One region of the Neobacillus sp. GCM10023253 genome, then DNA from elsewhere that is predicted to be linked to it. Evidence: riboswitches for the same ligand, from Rfam matches in the RefSeq annotation. Region 1 holds a riboswitch; each other region holds the start of a gene.
The links. Region 1 has a riboswitch for cobalamin ahead of ACFPA1_RS04415 (hypothetical protein). Riboswitches for the same ligand answer to the same signal wherever they lie in the genome.

Region 1 (6,870 bases):
TGAAGGTTTTTACCTCAGGGTCTTTTTGCTTTTTAGAAGAATCTTTAATCCCTGGAAACCCTAATGAAGGGAGAAAGAAGGATGTTTACCGGAATTATTGAAGAGATTGGTACTATTTCGGCTATACAGCGGACTGGTAATTCATTTGTGATGACGATTGAAGCGAAAAAAATTCTCGCCGATGTTCATCTTGGAGACAGTATTGCTGTCAATGGGGTTTGCTTAACTGTCACCTCCTTTACGGGAAACCGTTTTACGGTCGACGTCATGCCGGAAACGGTTAAAGCCTCTAGTTTAAATTCGTTAAAGCGCGGCTCAAAAGTAAATCTTGAGAGAGCAATGGCGGCCGGTGGAAGGTTTGGCGGTCATATTGTGTCGGGGCATATCGATGGCACCGGGGTTATTAAAAGTAAAAATGCCCTTGAAAATGCTGTCTATTATGAAATTGAGACCGAGCCGGAAATATTGAAATACATCATTTATAAAGGCTCCATAACAGTGGATGGGACAAGCTTAACGGTATTTGGAGTAACCGAAAACTCGTTTACCTTATCGCTAATTCCCCATACGATGTCGGAAACTGTGGTCGGTAACAAAGGACCGGGTGAGATTGTAAATTTGGAATGCGATATGATTGGAAAGTATGTCGCTCATTTTATGAATAATTTTTCGAACAATCAGAAGCCTAAAGGCCAATCAGGTATTACGGCTCAATTTTTAGAAGCGAATGGATTTTTATAAAATTGCATGAAAAAACTGAACAAAGGAGTGATACGGTATGTTTGACAGGATTGAAGAAGCAATCGAAGAATTGAAACAAGGGAAGGTTATCATTGTTTGCGACGATGAGGACAGGGAAAATGAAGGAGATTTCATAGCGCTTGCCGAAAAAACGACTCCTGAGGTTATCAATTTGATGGTAACGCATGGGAGAGGCCTTGTCTGTGTTCCGATTGAGGAAGAATTAGCAAAAAAACTGGATTTAATGCCGATGGTAGCGAACAATACCGACCCGCATGGGACTGCTTTTACAGTCAGCATTGATCATAAAAATTCTACAACAGGTATTTCGGCCTTTGAACGGTCTGCGACAATCATGAATTTGATTGATCCTCAGTCAAAAGCTGCCGATTTTAAACGACCTGGCCATGTTTTTCCGCTTATCGCTAAAAAAGGCGGCGTCCTTAGAAGAACAGGTCACACAGAAGCAGCAGTAGATCTTGCAAACCTATCTGGAGCCAAGCCTGCTGGCGTCATTTGTGAAATCATGAATGAAGACGGGACGATGGCCCGGGTACCGCAGCTAAGAAAAATCGCCGATAAGCTAGGCCTGAAAATGATTACGATCAAAGATCTAATTGAATACCGAAATCAAAAGGATAAATTGGTAAAGCGGGAAGTGGAAATCAAGTTGCCGACTGAATATGGCGATTTTAAAGCAATCGGGTATTCAAATATGGTAGACGACAAAGAGCATGTTGCTCTCATTAAAGGTGAAATTGACCCGGAGAAGCCAATTCTGGTCAGGGTTCATTCGGAATGCTTAACGGGTGATGTTTTTGGGTCTTACCGCTGTGACTGTGGTCCGCAGCTCCACGCCGCCCTGATGCAGATTGAACAAGCCGGAAATGGTGTGCTGTTGTATATGCGCCAGGAAGGCAGAGGCATCGGGCTCCTTAATAAAATGAAGGCCTATCAGCTTCAGGAACAAGGCTATGATACGGTAGAGGCAAATGAAAAACTCGGCTTTAAGCCTGATTTAAGGGATTATGGAATTGGTGCACAAATTTTAAGAGATCTTGGTATCAGAAAAATGATGCTATTAACGAATAATCCGCGTAAAATTAAGGGCCTAAAGGGCTACGACCTGGAAGTCGTCGAGCGGGTACCGCTGCAAATGGAAATGAGACCCGAAAATGAAAGCTATTTAAAAACCAAACATGATAAATTAGGCCATCTGCTTCATTATTAAAAATACGGAGGAATAGAAATGGGACATATTTTTGAAGGAAATTTAGTTGGTACAGGACTGAAAGTCGGAATTGTAGTAGGACGTTTTAATGAGTTTATTACAAGCAAATTATTGTCTGGGGCACAGGATGCTTTAAAGCGCCATGGAGTGAATGAATCTGATGTGGATGTCGCGTGGGTTCCAGGCGCATTTGAGATTCCATTAATCGCTAAAAAAATGGCAGACAGTAAAAAATATGATGCAGTTATCACACTAGGTACAGTTATCCGTGGTTCCACACCACATTTTGATTTCGTATGTAATGAAGTCGCTAAAGGAGTATCCCGCATCACGCTTGATACTGGCATTCCGGTTATTTTTGGAGTATTAACCACAGATTCAATCGAGCAGGCAATCGAGCGGGCTGGTACAAAAGCAGGCAACAAAGGCTGGGATGCTGCTTCTGGCGCCATCGAAATGGCCAACCTAACAAGAAATTTTGAATAACAGAAGGCCAAGGGGGCACCTTTTTAGGGTTGCTCCTTGCTTGTTTAATTCAATAAATTGATTTATAAAAAAGAAAGCAAAAACAAAAACATGTACAAATGAACCAGACTTTTACTATAATAATAACAGCATAAAAAAATAATCTTTAAAAAACAGGTGCTAAAGTCTTAAAACAAGACTCTTAGCTTAATAGGGAAGTTGGTTAAAAGCCAACGCGGTCCCGCCACTGTAAATGGGAGCAACCTATACGATGTCACTGTCTTAATAGATGGGAAGACATAGGAAGCAATGACCATGAGCCAGGAAACCTGCCTGTTTTTAAACACAAATGCCTACGTGGATAGGAGAGTGTTAAGCAGGAAACGTCACTCGTTTGTTACTTAGCATACATAACACCTCCTCCTAACTGATAGGAGGATTTTTTTATGCCAATTTTGGGGTAAAGATAGAAAGGGAGAGAAGAAATTGAAACTAACCAAGATTAAATCAATCATGTTAATTGGTGCACTGGCCCTTTCGCTGCCAATTAATGTGTACGCCGAAGAGAATGTTTCAGACCAGATTCACAAGACAGCACTGCATGTTCAATCGTCAGTATTAGACTCAGATTGGCATATAATAACTCTCGGTAGAGCAGGTAAGCTGACAGCATCTAATAAGACAGCTTATCTTGATAAGTTAGATGTTCGTTTAACAGGAGATGTGAAGGGTACTGAATTGCATAAGATTATATTAGCACTTCGTGCACTAGGGGAAAACCCGCAAAATTATAAAGGTCAGAACCTAATTAATAAGGCTTATAGTGATACAACATTAACCTCTACAACAGCTTATATCTACGCTTTAATCGCTTTAGATTCAGGTGAGTACGATATTCCAGCTGATGCACTATGGACTAAGCAGAAGCTGATTGATAAGATTACAGCCTCTGATCTGCCAACAGGCGGATGGGCAGGCTGGGATGGTACGGCTAGCGTTGATTCTACAGGTATGGCGCTTACCGCCTTATCTGCCCACAAAGAAGATCCTGTTGTAAAGGCTGATATTGATAATGCTGTAAATTTCTTAAAGACTTCAGAAGGTGCTAACGCGGAATTCGGCGATTCTTACAGTGGTGATAACGCCAACTCTACCTCTCAAGCAATTATTGGTTTATCATCAGTAGGAGTTGACCCGACCGCAGGTGATTTTGTTAAGGGGTCAACTAATCCAGTTAAAGCATTGCTGTCATATAAGACACAGCCATGGGAAGATGGTTTTAAATGGCTGAAAAGTGAAACAGCCGAAAACTCAATGGCAACTGAACAGGCATTTCAAGCGCTAGTAGCATATGACCTATTTAAGAATGGTGATAGGCTTTTTCACTTCGCTGCACCACTGCCAGTTGAATCAACACCAGCCCAACCATCAACACCTGCTCCAACACCAACAGTAGTAAACAACAATAATTATGTGACTGTTACGCCGACAACAGACGTTTCAAAATTACCTGTCCCAGAGTCAACGAAAGAGGTAATTAGAGAAATCATTACAAACAATAATGCTGGCACAGCTGGAGCTGCAGGAAATACATCTTCACAGCCGCAAGTGATAGTCGTCCAGCAGCCTGCCGCGGTTCAAACAGCAGCGGGTGAACCCAAAGTTGAGGTAAAAGTTGAAAAAGAAAGTGGTACCATCAATTCCAATAACCTTAAGGTAGGAGGCACTACCGCATTTATTGGGGCACTGGCTTTAGTTCTTAGAAGAAAGTTCTTGGGGGTGTAACCATGAAAGGCTGGCAGAAAATCATCGGTGATATTGCATCATGGCTTTTGGTTATCGGCGGGATTGGCTATGCTTTATATGGCTATACTCCGGGCAAAACGATTACAACAACAACAACCACCCCACAGGTTAAACAAGTCCAGCAGGATCAGCAAACCGCTGCCGAAACTGTAGAGAATGTGGAAGGGATTGTTTCAAATGCAGAAGCAACGTCATCTGATACCGCTGGAAAGAATTCAACCGTAAAAGTAATTACTACTCAGCCTGTAAAACAAACTTCAACGGTAACGCAGCAGCCAGCGGGCAGTATGGCACCAGCATCTGCACCGGTCGAAGAAAAAAAGCAAGACACAGTAACTGTTTCAGTAAAGACGCCTGATGGCTATTTAATTGCACCGCGGTCAGTTGAAATAAACGATCAAACGAAAGCGGCTGATGTTTTAAAACAAGTCTGTCAAGAGGCCGGCATAAAGCTGGAAACTACTGGTTCAGGTGCCACGCTATATACAAAAGGTATTGGCGGCTGGCGTGAGTTTGACAAAGGGCCATACAGCGGATGGAGCTACAGAATAAATGGAGTCAAAGGAGACCGCTCATCCGGCGTAAAGGATGTTAATCCTGGCGACACATTAGAGTGGAATTATGTTGTTGATTATAGGGAGGACAAGTGATGGAAAGCGTTCTTTCCATATTTAGGCCCAGGGTGCGGAACCTTTTAACGTTAAGAAACATGACCTTGATGGCGTGCTTAGCAACCTTGAGTATTGTTGGCAGGATTTATATGGGGATGATTCCAAACGTCCAGCCATCAACGGTTATAATAATTTGCTCTGCCTTGATTTATGGAGTAAGGTTTGGTCTGATTATTGCAGTTCTGACGGTTTTGGGTTCAAACCTGGTGTTGGGCTTTGGTCCTTTTGTTGTTATGCAGCTGATAGCATGGGGAGCAGTTGCCGTTGTATCGGGCGTAATTGGAAGGTTTTATGAGAAAATTCCCCATCTGCTTTTATCGGTATACGCCGGTTTTACCGGGCTGTTTTTTGGATTCATGGTATCCTTAAACGTTTTCATCATTGGCGGCCCGGCTGCTTTTTGGGTTTACTACCTAAGAGGGATCCCGTTTGATTTATATCATGCGGCCGGCAACTTTTTGTTTTATTTAACTCTTGGTCCAGTCCTGCTAAAGCTTTTACAAAGGCATAAGGAAAAAACATTTCATCAAAACCCAATCGAGTTAACAGATGATAAATAGCACGCCAAGCGGCGTGCTATTTTTGCATACTCTGCAGTTTTTGAATCAACGAGTCGACCTTTTCGCCAACATTATAGAGTACTTCCTCCAAACCCTTTTTCCATTCAGGTGCTTGTTCTTTTATCGTGTTCCCAATCTTTTTGGCACTATCATTTAATTCTTTACCAATTTCTTCTGCCTGGTCTTGTATGTTTGCAGCAGGGTTTGTTTCCCCGGCTAGCTTAGCATTTATGGACACAACATCAAAATTTTCTTTTGGAAGAGAGGTTGTTGATGTTCTCATGATTTCTCTAAAAATAGGCACGACATTTGAAGAACTTGAGCTTGGCAGGTAGTGCTGGCGGTCCGTTTGGTCAAAACCAATCCAAATGGCCCCTACCAGATTTGGCGTATAGCCGACCATCCACTGATCCTTCGTGCCGTTTATATCAGCAAACGGAAGCTGAGTTGAACCGGTTTTCCCGGCAATTTGTACTCCCGGGATGCGGGCTTTTTGACCTGTTCCAGATTCAACCACATTTAGAAGAATGGAGGTCATTTCATTTGCCACCTTTTTGGAGGTCACTTTGGTTGTTTTAGCTTCCCGCTCAGCAATAATATTATCTGTTGGGCCGACAATTTTTGTAATCAAATGGCTGTCCTGACGCTTCCCGCCATTTGGAAAAACAGTGTAAGCATTGGCCATCTGCAGAGGGGAAACGCCTTTACTCATCCCACCAAGTGCAACTGCTAGGTTTCTATCTTCTTTTTCTACAGGAATTCCGAAACGTTTCAAGGTATCAAGCCCCTTGTTTAAACCAACCTGATCCAACAGCCATACGGCCGGAACATTTAAGGAGTCTTCCAAAGCCTTATACAAAGGAACCTTGCCCTGATATGTTTTTGTGAAATTTTCCGGCTTGTAATTGCCAAATGTAAGCGGCTCATCGACCAGCTCAGACGAATAAGTATAACCTTCCTCAAGAGCTGCTGTATAGACGGCCAACGGTTTGATTGAAGAACCTGGCTGCGCCTTTAATTGCGTCGCCCGGTTAAAGCCGCGAAACACTTGTTCACCGCGTCCGCCAACGAGGGCAAGCACACCGCCTGATGCTGGGTCCATCAAGACAGAGCCGCTTTGGACGGTTTCTCCCCCCATCCCTCTAGGAAACAAGGATTTATTAGCATAAACCTTTTCTAGGCCCGCCTGTAAATTTTGATCCATTTCCGTATAAATTCTGTAGCCTCTTGTTAAAATTTCATCCTGTGTCAGGCCGTATCGGGAAATGGCTTCGTTTAAAACAGCATCAACATAATAAGGGTATTTCCGCTCTACGAAGCTGCCACCACCGTCATGCAGGCGGATTTTTTCTTTTTTAGCCTGGCTGTACTGGGCTGTGGTTATCATCCCGAGTTC
Region 2 (8,241 bases), on a different contig from region 1:
AAGGACAGGATTCGAAACAAGCGATTGATGCAATGGTGGATTTAGCACAGTCAGTTGAGAAAATGGGATATAAACGTTATTGGATTGCGGAGCACCACAACACCCCGACGCTGGTCAGTTCTGCAACTGCCATTTTAATAAAACATACCTTAGAACATACAAATGAAATTAGCGTGGGCTCGGGCGGGATTATGCTCCCGAACCACTCCCCTTTGGTAGTTGCTGAACAATTCGGAACAATGGCAACCATTTATCCGGGGCGGGTTGAACTTGGTCTCGGCCGCGCGCCTGGAACAGACATGATGACAGCAAATGCACTAAGACGTTCGAAAAATGATTCTGTCTTTACGTTTCCTGATGATGTTAAAGCGTTGCAAACGTATTTTGGACCTGAAGACCAGCAAGGTTATGTCCGTGCATATCCTGGGGCAGGAACGAATATCCCTATTTATATTCTTGGTTCCTCGACAGATTCTGCTTACTTGGCGGCAAGTCTGGGACTTCCATATGTTTTTGCCTCCCACTTTGCGCCAAGATACATGGAGGATGCGATTTCGATTTATCGCAGCCGGTTCCAGCCGTCTGAGTATTTGGATCAGCCATACATGATGGTTTGTTTAAACGTGGTTGCTGCCGAAACAGACGAGGAAGCAAGTTTCTTATCAACTACGATGCGGCAATTTTCCCTAAATGTTGTTCGCGGTTCCCGCATGCCATTGCAGCCGCCGGTTGAAAATATGGAACAAATTTGGACTCCAATGGAGAAGGAAATGGTGATGTCCATGTCCAGAATGACGATGTTGGGAAGTAAAGAGACCGTCCGGGAGCAGTTGTCAGCATTTCAGGAAAAATATAATGTGGATGAACTTATGGCTGTTACCTATATCTATGATGTTGAAAAACAAAAACGGTCGTATGAGATATTAAAGGAAATTGTGGACGGGAAATAGGAAATAAAAAGCGCAAATATCTTGCGGGTAGCCGCAGCATATTTGCGTTTTTTTTTATAATCAAATTTGTAATAGAATAATGGAAAAATGTGAAATTAGGAGGTGGTACACAAAATGTCATTAAAAAAATGAGAATGCGGAAAAGGTTATGTTTCAAATAAGAATTTTTTGCGACGTATTTCTTGCTAATATTACGATTTTTCAAATATAAGTGTAAAATAAAGATAGGAAAAATACTCCATTTTGATTCGCCATACGATTTTTCCAAATCAAAACGAAAGAAGATGGAGAAAATGGACAAAACGAAGGTTTTATCCAACATGGCCGGCATAGTGTTGACATTGGTGGGGACTGCAGCGATTGCGGTTGGACTGGGGCTGATTGTGGCGCCCGATGGAGATGGTTTCAAGCTATCAGTTGAGCTCTTGAAAAATACTCCATTCAGGGACTATTTCATTCCCGGTATCGTTTTGTTGACAGTGATTGGAGTAGGCAGTTTATTGGCGGCAATTCCAGCATTTAAGCTTCATCGGTTCGCAGGAGCAGCGACCTTGCTGCTTGGCTTGGCACTCGTCCTGTTTATTGTGGCCCCAAGTCTATTGGATTGGAACAGGAAGCGGTTTATTGCCGATTTTAATGATTGTTGGGATTGTGGAGATAGGCTTAGGAGTTTTGATCATGGCAGTGGATTCTAATCATCAAATGTTCCACCGCCATCATAATCACCATGCACATTAAAGGGAAAATTGGAGGAATTTTACATTGAAAAGTGTAAGATTCCTTTTTGTCATTTTTTGCAGGGTTTTCGGAATTTTTGTTGAAAGGTTAATAAGGATGGTTTCATAAAAAATGATAAAGGGGTATTTGCAAAATGGAAAGTTTTCACTTTAAAGTAAATGGCAGCTGGCAGGGAGATCGGAATGGGAAGGGGCATATTCAGACAAACGGTGGTCTTGATATCGCTGTTTCGGCACCGGCGGATATGGAGGGTCCAGGAATCGGTTCAAATCCAGAGGAGCTGCTTATTTCTTCTTCCAATAATTGTTATATGATTACACTAGGGGCGATGCTGGGGAATCGAAAAATTGAGGTAGAAAAACTCGAGGTTGTTTCTGAGGGTGTTGTCGACAGGGAGGATGGTAAATTGAAGTTTAAACAAATTATCCATCGCCCAGTTTTTTATATTAGTAGTGACTCTGGAATCTCTCCAGAAAAATTGCAAGAGATTGCAGTTCGAGCTGAAAAAGCTTGCTTTATTTCGCAAACATTGCGGCCGAGCATCAATTTTTCAGTTGAACCAAATGTTGTTGTTGATGGAAAATAATACTTGACCAAAAAATGGGCATGTACTAATATTGATATTAGTTTTTCTATATGTTGTTTGATTTGTAAAATCGAAAACTATATATTGTGTTAGCCTTAAGGGAAGATGCCGAACACGGCTTAATAGGGAATCCGGTGTGATGCCGGAACTGCCCCCGCAACTGTAAATGCTGACGAAATGAGCAAACCACTGTATAAGAATGCTTATGAAAATAGGTGCTTATACGGGAAGGGCTTAGAGTAGAGTGATGCATAAGTCAGGAGACCTGTCTTTCTTAAGATGTTTCAACTTCTTCGGGGATTGAGAAGAGGAAACGACGGCAACAAAAGGAAGACATGGCCTGGTTATTCCCTTTTGTTGTGTGCTCGTTTCATCCGCTCGGTTCTCGCCGGAGCGGATTTTTTATTTTTTTAGGAGGAAAGTGACATGACCACACAGGTTAAGACAGAAATAAAGGAAGTATTTGAGACGATTAGGCAGGCATCCGATAAATACGGAGTGGATACGATGGAGCTGCAAAAACAAATCATGGAGCTGGATGGGTCAGCATTGGAGGCAAATCAGCAGGGATTATTATATGCAGTCAACAAAATTGCAATGGACCAGCCGGATTGGACTTTTGTTGCGGCCCGCTTATATCTGTATGAACTCTATATTCATGCAGCAGAGAATAGAGGCTATGATTCTTCACTAAAATATGGGGATCTACACGGCTTAATTATACATTTAAGTAGTATAGGGATTTATTCTAGTGACCTATTAAATCTATATACGAAAGAGGAAATAGAGGAATTAGCGAAAGAGATTAATCCTGAGCGGGATGAGTTATTTAATTACATAGGGTTATTCCTATTGGCAGACCGTTATCTTGCCCGGGACCATAATCGAAACATTTTCGAACTACCGCAGGAACGTTTCATGATCATTGCCATGACAATCATGAAAAATGAGGACAAGGACCATCGATTAAAGCTTGTGAAGGAAGCCTACTGGGCACTTAGCAATTTATACATGACTGTAGCCACACCCACCTTGGCGAATGCCGGAAAAAGCTTTGGCCAGCTGTCTTCCTGCTTCATTGATACGGTGGACGATTCGCTTGATGGCATCTATTTAAACAATTGGGATATTGCTAGATTGAGCAAAGATGGCGGTGGGATTGGGATTTACTTTGGAAAAGTCCGGGCACTGGGTTCTGATATTAAGAAATTTAAAGGAAATTCCTCTGGTGTTGTACCATGGATCAAACTAGTTAATGACACTGCAGTAAGTGTTGATCAATTAGGGCAGCGTCAGGGCGCGATTGCCGTTTATATGGATTTATTCCATAAGGATTTGATGAACGGATTTCTGGATTTGAAAACGAACAATGGGGACGAACGCCGGAAAGCACATGATATTTTTACAGGAGTCTGCGTGCCGGATCTTTTTATGAAAAAACTGCAGGAGACCGATGGGGATGGCAGAAGCATCGGCGAGTGGCATACCTTTTGTCCTCATCAAGTGAAGCAGGTAATGGGCTGGAAAGATGCCGATGGGAATCCGCTAGGGCTAGAGGATTTTTATGATGAAATTGACCGGAAATATTTTAGGGATAAATATGAAGAGGCTGTTAACCATCCCTTATTGCCGCGAAAAACATATAGGGCTATGGAGATTATGGCGCGAATCATGATGGTGCAATTGGAAACAGGGACCCCGTACATGTTTTATCGGGACGAAGTCAACCGGCAAAATCCCAATAAACATCTATTAGGAAAGGGCCGCACATCGATTTTCTGCAGCAACCTTTGTACGGAAATCACGCAAAATATGTCGGCGACGAAAATTGTTAACGAATACCAGGATCAAGAAGGAAATGTAGTAATTGTTCGAAAACCTGGTGATTTCGTGGTATGTAATCTATCGTCTATTAATCTTGCAAAAGCAGTCCCGGCTAAGGTAATGGAGCGTTTGGTCCGTATCCAGGTCAGAATGCTGGATAATGTCATTGATTTAAATACCATTTCGGTAGGACAGGCGCAGCTGACGAATCAAAAATTCCGGGCTATCGGTCTCGGTACGTTTGGATGGCATCATCTTTTAGCGTTGAAGGGGATACACTGGGAATCGGAGCGGGCTGTTGAATTTGCGGACGAGCTTTATGAGGAGATTGCCTACTATACCATTCGATCCTCAATGGAATTGGCCCGTGAAAAAGGAGCTTACAGTCAGTTCCATGGTTCGGAGTGGCAGACCGGGGAGTATTTTGAGCGTAAAAATTACCGCTCTGAACGGTGGCTGGAGATAAAAAAGGAGGTAGCTCAGCACGGGCTCCGGAATGGCTGGTTGATGGCCATCGCTCCGAATTCATCAACAGCTAAAATTGGAGGCTCAACCGACGGTATTGACCCAATTTACTCTGTTGAATTCGCGGAGGAAAAGAAAAACTTTAAGTTTAAAGTAACAGCACCGGATTTGAACCATCGAACGTATCTCTATTACCGCCGGGCAAGGCACGAGCTGGATCAGCAGTGGAGCATTCAACAAAATGCTGCCCGCGCTCGCCATATTGACCAAGCAATCAGCTTTAACCTTTATGTCCGACATGATATCAAGGCGAAAGAACTGTTAAACCTTCATATGGAAGCATGGAGGCAGGGGTTGAAGACGACGTACTACGTTAGAAGCACTTCGCAAACGGAAATCGAAGAATGCGAAGCTTGTCATAGCTGACAGGAGGAAATAGAGATGAAACTTTTGAAAAAAATTAAACTTTTGAATCCAGAGTTTCCCAATAAGTCAACCGGCATCATCAATGGCCAGTCGTCGGGTTTGCTGAATTGGAATGATATTGCTTATCCGCAGATGTATGATTTATATCAAACTTTGTTATCAAATTTTTGGAAAGCTCAAGAGATTAATATGCAGGATGACATAAAACAATGGGACCTGCTTAGTGACATTGAAAAAGATGTATTTTTGCGGATCAATACCCAGCTAGCATCACTAGACAGTCTGCAAACACCAACGATGACACAAGTAATGGATTATGTGACCGATTCCAGCTTTAAAGCAATTTTTGCAGTGATTGCCCAGCAAGAGGCAATCCACAATGAATCCTATTCGTATATTTTGAGCTCGCTAGTTCCGTTAAGAGAGCAGAATGAGCGGTTTAATCAGGCGAAAAGTGACCCGATTGTACAAAAACGGAACCAGCTGATTTTAGATGCGTATGAACGATTTCGTGAAAAGCCCACAGCACAACATTTATTTGAATTAAGTGTAAACTCAATAAATCTCGAGGGGATCTATTTTTATGCGGGCTTTGCCTTTTTCTATCATCTTGCCCAGCAGCAGAAAATGCTGAAAACGAGCACGATGATCAGCTATATTCAGCGGGATGAAATGCAGCATGCCTACTTCATGGCCCAGTTTATTCGGATTCTATTAACTGAAAACTCGGAGCTGTTTACCCAAGAGAATATGGACTATGTCTATCGATCGATTGGACAAGCTGTTGCGCTGGAAAAAGAGTGGGCTTCATTCATTTTGAAGGATATTAACGGGATTGATTTGGGAGAATACGAAGAATACACGGAATACCTTGCCAATAAGCGCCTGCGTCAGCTTGGCCTTGAAAATTTATACAAGGATAGGACCAATCCGATGCCGTGGATCCATGTGTATAGTGATGAAATGCTGAACGGAACAAAATCTGACTTCTTTGAGCAGAAGCCGCGGACCTATTCCAAAGTCACCCAATCAAATGGGTTCGATGAGTTATGAAAATAGCCATCATATATGCTTCAAAAACAGGGAATACGGAGGAATTAGCCTATTTGCTGTGGCGTTTATTTTTACAGATAAATAGCGATACAGCCTTATTCCGTGTCGACCAATTTCCGGTTTGGGATTTAGCGAGGTTTGATACGATCGTGATTGGAACCTATACGTGGGGAAATGGGGAAATCCCATATGAAATGATGGAACTGTACCGCGCTTTTGAAAAATTGGAGGTCAGAGGTATGATCACGGGAGCAGCAGGGACTGGCGACAGCGGGTACCCAAGGTTTTGCGGGGCAGTTGATGAATTCAGGGATATGCTTTATGTTCAGACGAACTTGGCGGCCACTCTTAAAATTGAAGTGATTCCGCAGGCGAAGGACTTAGAGCGATGCAGGAAGTTTGTGGATGCTATTGTACAACGAATCAACCAAAGAATTGCTTTGGGTTCGTAAACAAAGAAATGCGAGAATTTAAAAATAGTTCTCGCATTTTTGAATTTAATTTTAGTCCTATCTTAAAAGGAAGGAAATTCCTTGGAAAATTTGCTAGAATAAAAGTGGTGTAATATTTCATACGCCAAGGTAAAAAATTTATATGTAAAGAGGCGATTGGGTGAAAGTTCAAAAAACGCTTTACCGTAAGTTTTTCTCTGTATTAACTGCCGCCGCCATGATGACAACTGCCACTGCTGCTCTTGCAGCCCCTAAAGAACTTCCCGTACTGCCAGCAAAAGCACAAGCTAATGCCTCTTATGAATCTACTCTACATAATAATGACAAAAGCAACTATGCGTTGACTATCATGCACACCAATGATACCCATGCACATTTAGACAATATTGCAAGAAGGATAACTGCTATTAAACAAGTGCGCGAAGCACATCCAGGTTCACTTTTATTGGATGCTGGGGATGTTTTTAGCGGCACACTTTATTTTAACGAATATGAGGGACTTGCGGATCTAGAGTTTATGAATCTTGCGGGCTATGACGCGATGACATTCGGCAACCATGAGTTTGACAAAGGAACTGCCACCTTGGCGAATTTTGTGAAAGAGGCAGGATTCCCGTTTGTCAGCGCCAACGTTGATTTTAAAAAGGATGGAAATATAAGCCCGTATTTTAGCGATGAAATAAAAAACAATCCCAAGCGAAATGGCGAAATTTACAATGGCATTATTAAAAAGGTAAACGGGGAGAGAATCGGGATTTTTGGATTGACGACTGCCGAAACCGTGGACATCTCCAGCCCAGGTCCTGATGTGGCTTTTCAAAATTATCTAGAAGAGGCAAAACAAGCAGTCAAATCGTTCAAAGAAAAAGGCGTCAACAAAATTATTGCTCTGACTCATATCGGGTACGATGATGGCGGCGGGGATAACGACCTGATATTAGCCAAGGAAGTCGACGGAATTGACATCATCGTCGGCGGCCATACCCATACTAAACTGGACCAACCGGTCATGGTAGAGGCCGGCAAGGAGCCAACGGTTATTGTCCAAGCCAATGAATACAGCAAATTTTTGGGTACACTGGATGTTCAATTTGATAAAAAAGGAAAAATCGTAAATTTTGGTGGCAAGCTTATTGACCTTGATCAAAAAGTGAATAACGCTTATGTCATCCCGGATGACCCCGAGGCCGCACAGATACTCGAAACTAAATACAAGCCAGCTGTAGTAGAAATGCAAAAGACCGTGATTGGTAAAACAACGGTTGACTTAATCGGCGGCAATCCGCCTGCCCGAACAGTTGAAACCAATCTGGGTAACTTAATTACGGATGGAATGCTGGCCAAAGCAAAAACAATCAATCCTGATACCGTCATAGCTTTCCAAAATGGCGGCGGGATTCGGGCCACGGTGCCTGCGGGGAATATTACCTTGGCGAATGTATTCGAAATTATGCCGTTTGGAAACTCACTGGGCATCATGAAATTAACGGGTGCGGAAATTAAAGAGGCTCTGGAAATCAGCGTGAAAGACGCACCTAAGGCATTTGGAGGGTTCCTGCAAGTATCCGGTTTGAAATTCACCTATGACAGCAGTCAACCTGTTGGCCAAAGGGTGAAATCGATCGATGTAAAAGAGGATGGCGTTAATTATGTTCCTGTTGATCCGAATAAAACTTATGTCGTTGCCACGAACACCTTCACAGCAAAAGGCGGAGACGGTTTTACTGTTTTCGCGAAAGCGTACAGT
Region 3 (8,241 bases), on a different contig from region 1:
GATATGTTGCAAAACTTGGATAAGCCGTTCATTTATGCACGTACGGATCTGTGAGAGGCGCATGAAATTCTTCATGCGCCTACTCTATTTCGCTAGGATTCTTTAATAAAAGTTTGGAAGAATTTTGATTGGTCTAATATTAAATAAATTAAGTAATTTTGTAGAAAAGTTTTCAGTGAAATGACCCTATAAAATATTGACTTTTCAGAATATTGTAATTAAAATGATAAAGTGAGTGAAAGTTAAAAAAATGAACGTTCATTTAAAAATACAACCTCTTTAACCTCTAAGCATTTCAAAAATTCCCACCTTCAGAAAAGCAAAAGCATATTTCAACCGGCAATAGAAAAAAATTCCAAAGCAATTTGTGGATCATTTAATATCCTTACATAACCTGATTTTTAAAGAAGTAGAATTGATCGTGTATTTGACGTTCCAATTGATGGGAATAGGTTTATCGACCGAAAACTGGCGGAAATTAAAGTTCTGCATCATGTGCGGTTTTTAATGCTGTCTCAATCTGCCGTCCCTCTTTTTGATAACGAAAAATCCACTGACCTAAGGAAGGGTAGACAAGGATTTAGATTGACTTTGTACCATAATCTATTAAATCAATACTGGTTATAAATGAGGGGGCAATTATGAGAGTTGGACATTTAAGGAGGTGGGAGCGGGAGTTTCAATCTAGCGGAATATATCTTTTATGTTTATTTAAAATCTTTGTAAAAAGCAGTCCTAAAAATGTGCAAAGGAGAATCACTAATGGCTAACCATCAATTTAGTATCGGCGTCGATATTGGGGGAACATTTACCGATTTAGTTGTTGTGAACGAAGAGGGGAAAGTTTTTCGATCAAAAGCATTTACCACACCGGACGATTACCCTGAAGGAATCATTCATGCATTAGAACGCATATGCAATGAAGAATTGCACATAAGTGTTTCCGAGCTCCTCCGGCAAACGAAAGTGTTTGTGAATGGGACGACCATTGTGACAAATGCGCTTGCCGAATTAAAGGGCATGAAGGTAGGCCTGCTTACGACACAAGGATTTAAAGATACATTGCGCATCGCCCGTTCTGCACGGACGAATGAATTCGATTTACAAACACAAGTGCCGCCTCCCGAGCTTGTTCAAAGAGATTGTATTGCGGAGGTTTGGGAGAGGGTTGATTACTCAGGTAAAGCGGTTGTCCCATTGAACGAGGATCAGGCACGGCAGCAAATCCGTTATTTGGTTGAGGAAAAAGGCGTTGAAGCCATTGCGGTTTGTTTCTTATGGTCTTTCCGCAATCCAAGTCATGAACAACGGGTGAAATCAATCATTCATGAGATGTACCCGGATTTATTTGTTTCGGTTTCTTCCGATATTTACCCTGTGTCCCGGGAATATGAACGAATGGTAACCACTACTTTGAATGCGTTTACATCAAGAGGGGCCCGTGAATATCTGACAAGCTTAGAAAAACGGCTAGCAGAAAGGGGATTGAGAGTTCCTGTAGGAATGATTCAATCTACCGGAGGAATTACCACAACAAGCGAAGCCAGTGAAAAGCCTATCAGCCTTTTAAATTCCGGCCCTGTTGGCGGAGTGGTTGCAGCCAACAGTCTTGGAAAAGCACTTCAATTGAAAAACATCATTACGGCCGATATGGGCGGTACAAGCTTTGATACTTCGGTTATTGTAAACAATGAAATCACCCATATTCACCGTGCCCGTGTCAATCGTCTTGATACAGGCCTATCGCTTGTTGATATCAATGCGATCGGGGCTGGCGGGGGAAGCGTTGCTTGGCTGAATGAGCAGGGACTCCCGCAAGTTGGGCCAAAGAGTGCAGGCTCACAACCGGGACCAGCGTGTTATAACCGCGGCGGAACAGAACCAACTGTAACGGATATTGCGGTTGCCCTCAATTTTATTGACCCCGACTATTTCCTTGGCGGGTCCGTTAAATTAAATAAAGAGGCAGCCATTAAAGCGATTGATGAAAAAATCGCCCAGCCGCTTGGTATTCCAACCGTAGAAGCTGCCGCTGGTCTATTTGATCTGGTCATCGCGAACATGAGCAATGCGGTTCGGGCCGTTTCCATTGAAAAAGGCCATGACCCTCGTGAATTTACAATGATTTCTTACGGCGGGGCATCGGCCTTGTATATTGCGGCCATTGCTCAGGAGCTTGGCATCAAAAATGTGATTATCCCAAATAATGCTTCGGTTTTCTCGGCATACGGCTTACTTTGGTCTGATTATAGCAGAAGCTACGTCCAAACCGTGAATTGGAATTTGGCAAATGGTGATGTCAATGCGTTGAACGATAAATTAGCTGAATTAACCGCCCTTGCCCAGAAGGATTTGGCGGATAATGGTTTTAATGAAAATGATATCAGGATTGTTTGGGAAGGCGACTTTAAATTTGGAACTCAAGCCTTTGAGTTGACGATTCCGCTTCCAAAACGGTCCTTGACCGAAGACGATCGCGCTGTATTGGCAAAAGCCTTCTCCGAAGAATACGAAAGATTGTACGGTACTGGAACATCATGGGATGGGGCCGATCACTTAACGATTCTATTAAATGTTAGGGTTACCGGAATCGGAACCATTCAAAAGCCATCGTTACAAACTTTTAGCCGAAGCCATTCCATCACAGGTTCTGCCAAGACAGCCGAAAGGGAAGTTTACTTGCCTCAGGAACGGCAGACAAAAGTAGTGTCTATCTATAAGGCTGAACTTTTAAATACTGGAATGGAGGTCAATGGCCCCGCCGTCATTGAAGCAAAAGATACCACCATTTATATACCTGAGGATGCCTACATCAGGGTGGATCAATATGGCAACTATTGTCTGACACTTGAAACTGTGGAGAACGAACAAAAAACGTTAGTTACCGAAGGTCAAGGAGGCAAATAATATGGCAATGGAAAAAGTCCAACCACAAAAAGAGTTTGATGCATTTACCGCCCAGGTGATTCAATCACGGTTGAAAAGTGTTGTGGAAGAGATGGCTACCACACTATTGCGGACTTCCGGTTCTCCAGTCTTAACGGAGGCGCAGGATTTTTCCACAGCTGTCTTTGATGTGAATGGTGAACATATTGCTTTTTCCGGTTACGTTGTAGCCCATATTGGCTCTTCGTTAATTGGCGTACAAGCTGTCTTACGGGAATATGAGCTCGAGGATATTCATCCGGGGGACGCCTTTATTTGTAATGATGTTTATTCCGCCGGGGCTATTCACCAAGGGGATGTTGGGATTATCTCACCGATTTTTTATCAGGATGAATTGGTCGGATGGTCATTTTCTAACGCTCACGTTCTCGATGTTGGCGGAATGTCGCCAGGTGGATGGGCGCCTGCAGCTTATGATGTATATAGTGAAGCAATCAGCTTCCCTGCTGTTCGGATTATGGAAAGAGGAAGAATGAATCGGGATATCCAAAGGATCCTGATGAACAATGTTCGCCTTCCAATCCCTGTCATTAATGATGTGAAAAGTTTAATCGCCGCCAATATTACCGCCGAACGAAGGGTTAATGCGCTGATAGATAAATACGGTTTAGAGGATTACAAGCGGTATTGTGAAATTAACAAGGATTTAGCTGAACAAACGATTCGCAAACGCATCCGGGATATTCCAAATGGAGTTTATCACACAAAAGAATGGGTGGAGTACGATGGTCATGGAGCAGATAATCTCTATCCGGTGGAATGTAAATTAACAGTGGAAGAAGATCACCTCCATGTTGATTTAAGTGGATCCTCCCCACAGGCAGATGGGTTTATCAATGCGGGACCAGGTGCTATTTATGGAGGATTGTATGGCGTCATTGCGATGACCATTGGCTGTGATATCCCGGTCAATGCAGGAATGCTGCGACCGCTCACAATTGAACTCGGACCGCCTGGAACGATTGTAAACCCTGTGATCCCGGCTCCTGTTTCGTGCGGGCACATGGAAACAACAGGAAAAGCGGGTAAAGCTTTTTACGAGGGAATTTTTAAAGCGTTGCAGCTCAGCGAAAATCCTTGGCTTAGGAACCGGGTTGCTGCGATTGGTCACAACAATTGGCCGGGGAATTCTTGGGTCGGGTTGGATCAATATGGCCAGTATACAGCGTTTCCTGCATTTGATTGCGGTTCTGGCGGTGTGGGTGCCCAGGCTACCTGCGATGGACTGGATATTGGCGCATTTGAAATGCAGCAGAATAATGGAATTCCTGATGTGGAAACAAATGAAGGGCTGTACCCGATGTTTTATTTTTACCGAAAAATTAACGTGAATTCCGGAGGTCCCGGATATCATCGCGGCGGTCAGGGAATGGATTATGCCTGGATGCCGTACAACAATCAAGGATTACTCGGTACCATTGAAAACGCCTGTGCCGAAATGCCTGCACATGGCACTCTGGGCGGATACCCGGGTGGAACGAGTTCTTTTAATAAGATTGATGAATTTGATATCAACCAGTTCATTGCTGAACATGGACGTCTGCCAATTCCTAATGAGCTTACCAATTATACGACCCTTCCCAACCATATTGCCGGAATGCCTCTTGGACCAAAGGCAGTGTTTAAGCAAGTGACAGGCGGTGGGGCCGGAATCGGAGATCCGTTATTGCGTCCGATTGCGATAGTGGAAAAAGATTTACAGGATGAATATATTACCCCTGATCTGGCTGAAAAAGCGTATGGAGTAATCTGGAATGCATCTGAACGAAGAGTTGACTTAGAGGCAAGCCATGAAAAACGCCGCTCCATTCGTCGTGACCGGATCGGCCGGAATCCTGAAGTTGAGGTCTCTGAACAGGAGAAATTAAAGGTTCCGTTAAAATTTGTCCATAAAGCAGGCAAAAAATTAGTTTCTTGTAACTTCTGCGATCATGAACTGTCCGAAAGCAATATGAACTGGAAGGAAGGAGCCGTACAGCGAAAAGCTGATTTAGTGGAAACGATGTCTGAACTGGGGATTTATGTCCAGCCCCGGGAATCTGGGAAGGCTGAACTACACGAAGCAATTTGTCCTTCCTGCGGCACCTTGCTGCAACAAGACGTGTTAACGGAAGAAGTTAAAGAATTTAACGATTATGTCCTCACAAACTAATCATTAGATAGTTACTACAAACTGAGTTCAGCTTACTGGACTCAGTTAGTCGTTATTTCTTAAATCAATAATTATATTATGTTAATTTAATTAGGAATATCTTTCCCCAAATCGATGATAGAAGGAAGTAAATGTGCCCCCTTTCTTAATTAGTAAGCATGGTCTTTTCCTTGATCCCTAAACCAAATATTTGCTTCTCATGAAGTATTTGCTATAATACTAGTTGAGTAATTTGCTTGACCAATTGAATCTGACATAGCTAGTAGGTGCCTTATCATTGGATAAGGTTAAAAGGGAAGCCGGTGTGAATCCGGCGCGGTCCCGCCACTGTTATTCGGGGATAACCTCGCAATACCACTGTTCCAGCTAAGGAATGGGAAGGAGAGGAAGTCATGTTACCCGTAAGCCAGGAAACCTGCCTATTAAGCTTGCCAACGAAATCCTTCGCGGAAAAGGATCGGCATAATCAGTATAAATATGTTTATTTTTTCTGATTTTCGCGCGCCCTGTTTCCGAATGGAAGCAGGGCTTTTTCGTTGTTATGGGAAAGACTTCAAGATATCAAGCTCATCTCGAACTATAAACGAAGGGAAGAGAATTGAGTAATGAGAAAGTTTTTGGCATTAATTTTGACTGTAGTAATGATGGTGACGATCAGCGCATGTGGGACAACAAAAGATTCTTCAGGTGCAGATAAAAACCAAAAATCCGAAACAGCAACGAAAGAGGTAACGGACAAAGCAACCGTTTACCCGCTTACAGTGAAGGATGCGACGGGTACTGAAATAACTTTTGATAAGGCGCCGGAACGTATTGTATCTACCTCTCCATCGGAGACAGAAATTCTTTTCGCTCTAGGCCTAGGCGATAAAATTTACGGTGTATCTGATTTTGATGATTACCCTAAAGAAGCAGTGGCAAAGCCAAAAGTAGGCGGGGTGACAAAGCCAAATGAGGAAGCCATTATAGCGGCTAATCCGGATTTAGTAATCGGTGGCATTTCAATGAAGGATGATATTGCTGAAAAATTTCGTGGTTTAGACCTTAAGTTATATAAAACTGAGCCTAAAAAGATGGAGGATATTTTAAATAATATTATCCAAATTGGTATCATTACAGATACTCAGGAAAAAGCAGAAGAACTCGTGGCACAAATGAAGGTGGATATTCGCACAGTAACAGAAGCTGCTGCAAAAATTAAGGAAGAAGATAAGAAAAAAGTCTATATTGAATTTTCTCCAGGTTGGACGGTTGGCAAGGGTGAATTTATGGATGAACTGATTACGATGGCTGGCGGCGTTAATATTGCCTCAGATATGAAAGGCTGGAATGCCATCAATGAAGAGAAGATCATTCAGGACAACCCGGATGTCATTCTCTACTCCGCAAATGTTGTTGATGATAAGTCTGGCAAACCGCTAGAGGAATTAATTAAATCTAGAAGCGGCTGGGATAAGATTACAGCTATTCAAGAAGGTCGACTGACGGGGATCGAAGGAAATATTATGTCCAGACCTGGACCGAGAATAACAGATGCACTGAAGCAAATCGCTGAAGCCATTTATCCGGAATCGTTTAAGAAATGAAAAGAAGATTAGCAATATGGGGGGGAGCGGGTTTCGTTCTCCTTCTTTTCTCAGGGGTCATTAGTTTATCGCTTGGTTCTGCTAATCTGCCGCTTTCGCAAGTTTGGGGAATTCTCTTACACCAGCTGCCTTTTTTACATAGTCTCATAGATTCCAACTGGCCTGAATCAGCTGAGCAAATCATTTTAAAAGTTCGTTTGCCACGGGTTTTTCTTGCCATTCTTGTTGGGGCGTGCTTATCACTTGCTGGTGCTGGCTTTCAAGGAGTGTTACGCAACCCGTTAGCAGATCCGTATACATTAGGGGTAGCATCTGGGTCAGCGGTAGGTGCTGCTTTCATCATTTTATTCGGGTATCATACTAGTTTATTTGGTAATTGGACGATACCACTGGTTGCATTTGTGACAGGGCTGATTAGTTTACTTGTTGTACTCCGTTTAGCAAATGTACATGGCAAATTTAAACTAGAAACCATCATTTTATCTGGGGTTGTCGTTTCTGCTTTTCTAGGGTCACTTGTTTCCTTTATGGTGTCAATGTCCGATCAAGTGGTGAATGAAATCGTCTTTTGGCTGATGGGGAGTTTAGCCCTAAGAGGTTGGTCATTTACCTTTGTACTCATGCCTTATTTAGCAATTGGAATCGTGGTGTTGCTGTCATATGGACGTACATTAAATTTGTTTGCATTAGGAGAGCGGCAGGCAGCACATTTAGGTGTCAACATTAAACGTACACGGCTAGTGGTGTTGGTCGTTTCCACCCTAATCACCGCTGCCGCAGTATCAATCGTAGGAACGATTGGTTTTGTCGGACTTGTCGTTCCACACTTAGTGAGGCTTATAGTTGGGCCGGATTACCGATTATTACTGCCATTGTCCGTGATATTCGGTGCCATATATGTCCTTTGGGCAGATACGATTGCCCGTACCTTACTTAGCCCAACGGAGATTCCGCTCGGGGTTGTGACCGCATTTCTTGGCGCTCCATTCTTTGCGTACTTACTTCGTAGAAGCAAGCAAATGACAGGGGGAAGTTGATGGATGCTTATTGAAGTGGAAAGCTTAAGTAAACGGTTTGATAACCAGTCTGTGCTTGATGAAATTAGTTTTTCTGTCAAACGTGGAGAATGCTTGGGGATCATTGGACCAAACGGAAGCGGCAAGTCTACATTGCTAAAGCTATTGTCGGGAGTGGATCGTGCGACGACCGGAAGAATTGAATTAAATGGGAAACAGATTGAACTTTATACCCGCAAGGAATTAGCAAAGTGGCTGGCAGTATTGCAGCAGGAATCTCTACCTCCAATTGGATTTACGGTAAGAGAGGTTATCGAAATGGGGAGGTTTCCTTTTCAAAATTGGCTCGGTGAAGAAAAAACAGAAATTGAACCACTTATCGATTCCATTATCGAGAAAATGGAGTTATCTGAGTTGAGTGATCGCCTGCTCGAAAGCCTAAGCGGGGGGGAGCGGCAGCGAGTAGCTCTTGGAAAGACGATGGCACAACAGCCAAAGCTTCTAATGCTTGATGAACCGACCACCTATCTCGATATTGGTC

Region 2: another riboswitch for cobalamin. It lies ahead of ACFPA1_RS18815 (ribonucleoside-diphosphate reductase subunit alpha); the one in region 1 lies ahead of ACFPA1_RS04415 (hypothetical protein).
Region 3: another riboswitch for cobalamin. It lies ahead of ACFPA1_RS08340 (ABC transporter substrate-binding protein); the one in region 1 lies ahead of ACFPA1_RS04415 (hypothetical protein).

What each region holds. Positions count from the first base shown of each region.
Region 1 covers NZ_JBHSHV010000003.1:832,614-839,483, forward strand. Annotated here, with positions in the region: gene ribE (riboflavin synthase) at 82-741, shown strand; gene ACFPA1_RS04405 (bifunctional 3,4-dihydroxy-2-butanone-4-phosphate synthase/GTP cyclohydrolase II) at 779-1,972, shown strand; gene ribE (6,7-dimethyl-8-ribityllumazine synthase) at 1,991-2,458, shown strand; cobalamin riboswitch at 2,596-2,789, shown strand; gene ACFPA1_RS04415 (hypothetical protein) at 3,176-4,222, shown strand; gene ACFPA1_RS04420 (DUF4430 domain-containing protein) at 4,225-4,893, shown strand; gene ACFPA1_RS04425 (ECF transporter S component) at 4,893-5,474, shown strand; gene ACFPA1_RS04430 (transglycosylase domain-containing protein) at 5,491-6,870, opposite strand, start outside.
Region 2 covers NZ_JBHSHV010000015.1:36,049-44,289, forward strand. Annotated here, with positions in the region: gene ACFPA1_RS18800 (LLM class flavin-dependent oxidoreductase) at 1-950, shown strand, start outside; gene ACFPA1_RS18805 (hypothetical protein) at 1,244-1,645, shown strand; gene ACFPA1_RS18810 (OsmC family protein) at 1,822-2,274, shown strand; cobalamin riboswitch at 2,361-2,562, shown strand; gene ACFPA1_RS18815 (ribonucleoside-diphosphate reductase subunit alpha) at 2,701-4,989, shown strand; gene ACFPA1_RS18820 (ribonucleotide-diphosphate reductase subunit beta) at 5,005-6,042, shown strand; gene ACFPA1_RS18825 (flavodoxin domain-containing protein) at 6,039-6,494, shown strand; gene ACFPA1_RS18830 (bifunctional metallophosphatase/5'-nucleotidase) at 6,655-8,241, shown strand, end outside.
Region 3 covers NZ_JBHSHV010000006.1:187,716-195,956, reverse strand. Annotated here, with positions in the region: gene ACFPA1_RS08350 (hydantoinase/oxoprolinase family protein) at 763-2,907, shown strand; gene ACFPA1_RS08345 (hydantoinase B/oxoprolinase family protein) at 2,909-5,098, shown strand; cobalamin riboswitch at 5,346-5,536, shown strand; gene ACFPA1_RS08340 (ABC transporter substrate-binding protein) at 5,704-6,684, shown strand; gene ACFPA1_RS08335 (FecCD family ABC transporter permease) at 6,681-7,721, shown strand; gene ACFPA1_RS08330 (heme ABC transporter ATP-binding protein) at 7,725-8,241, shown strand, end outside.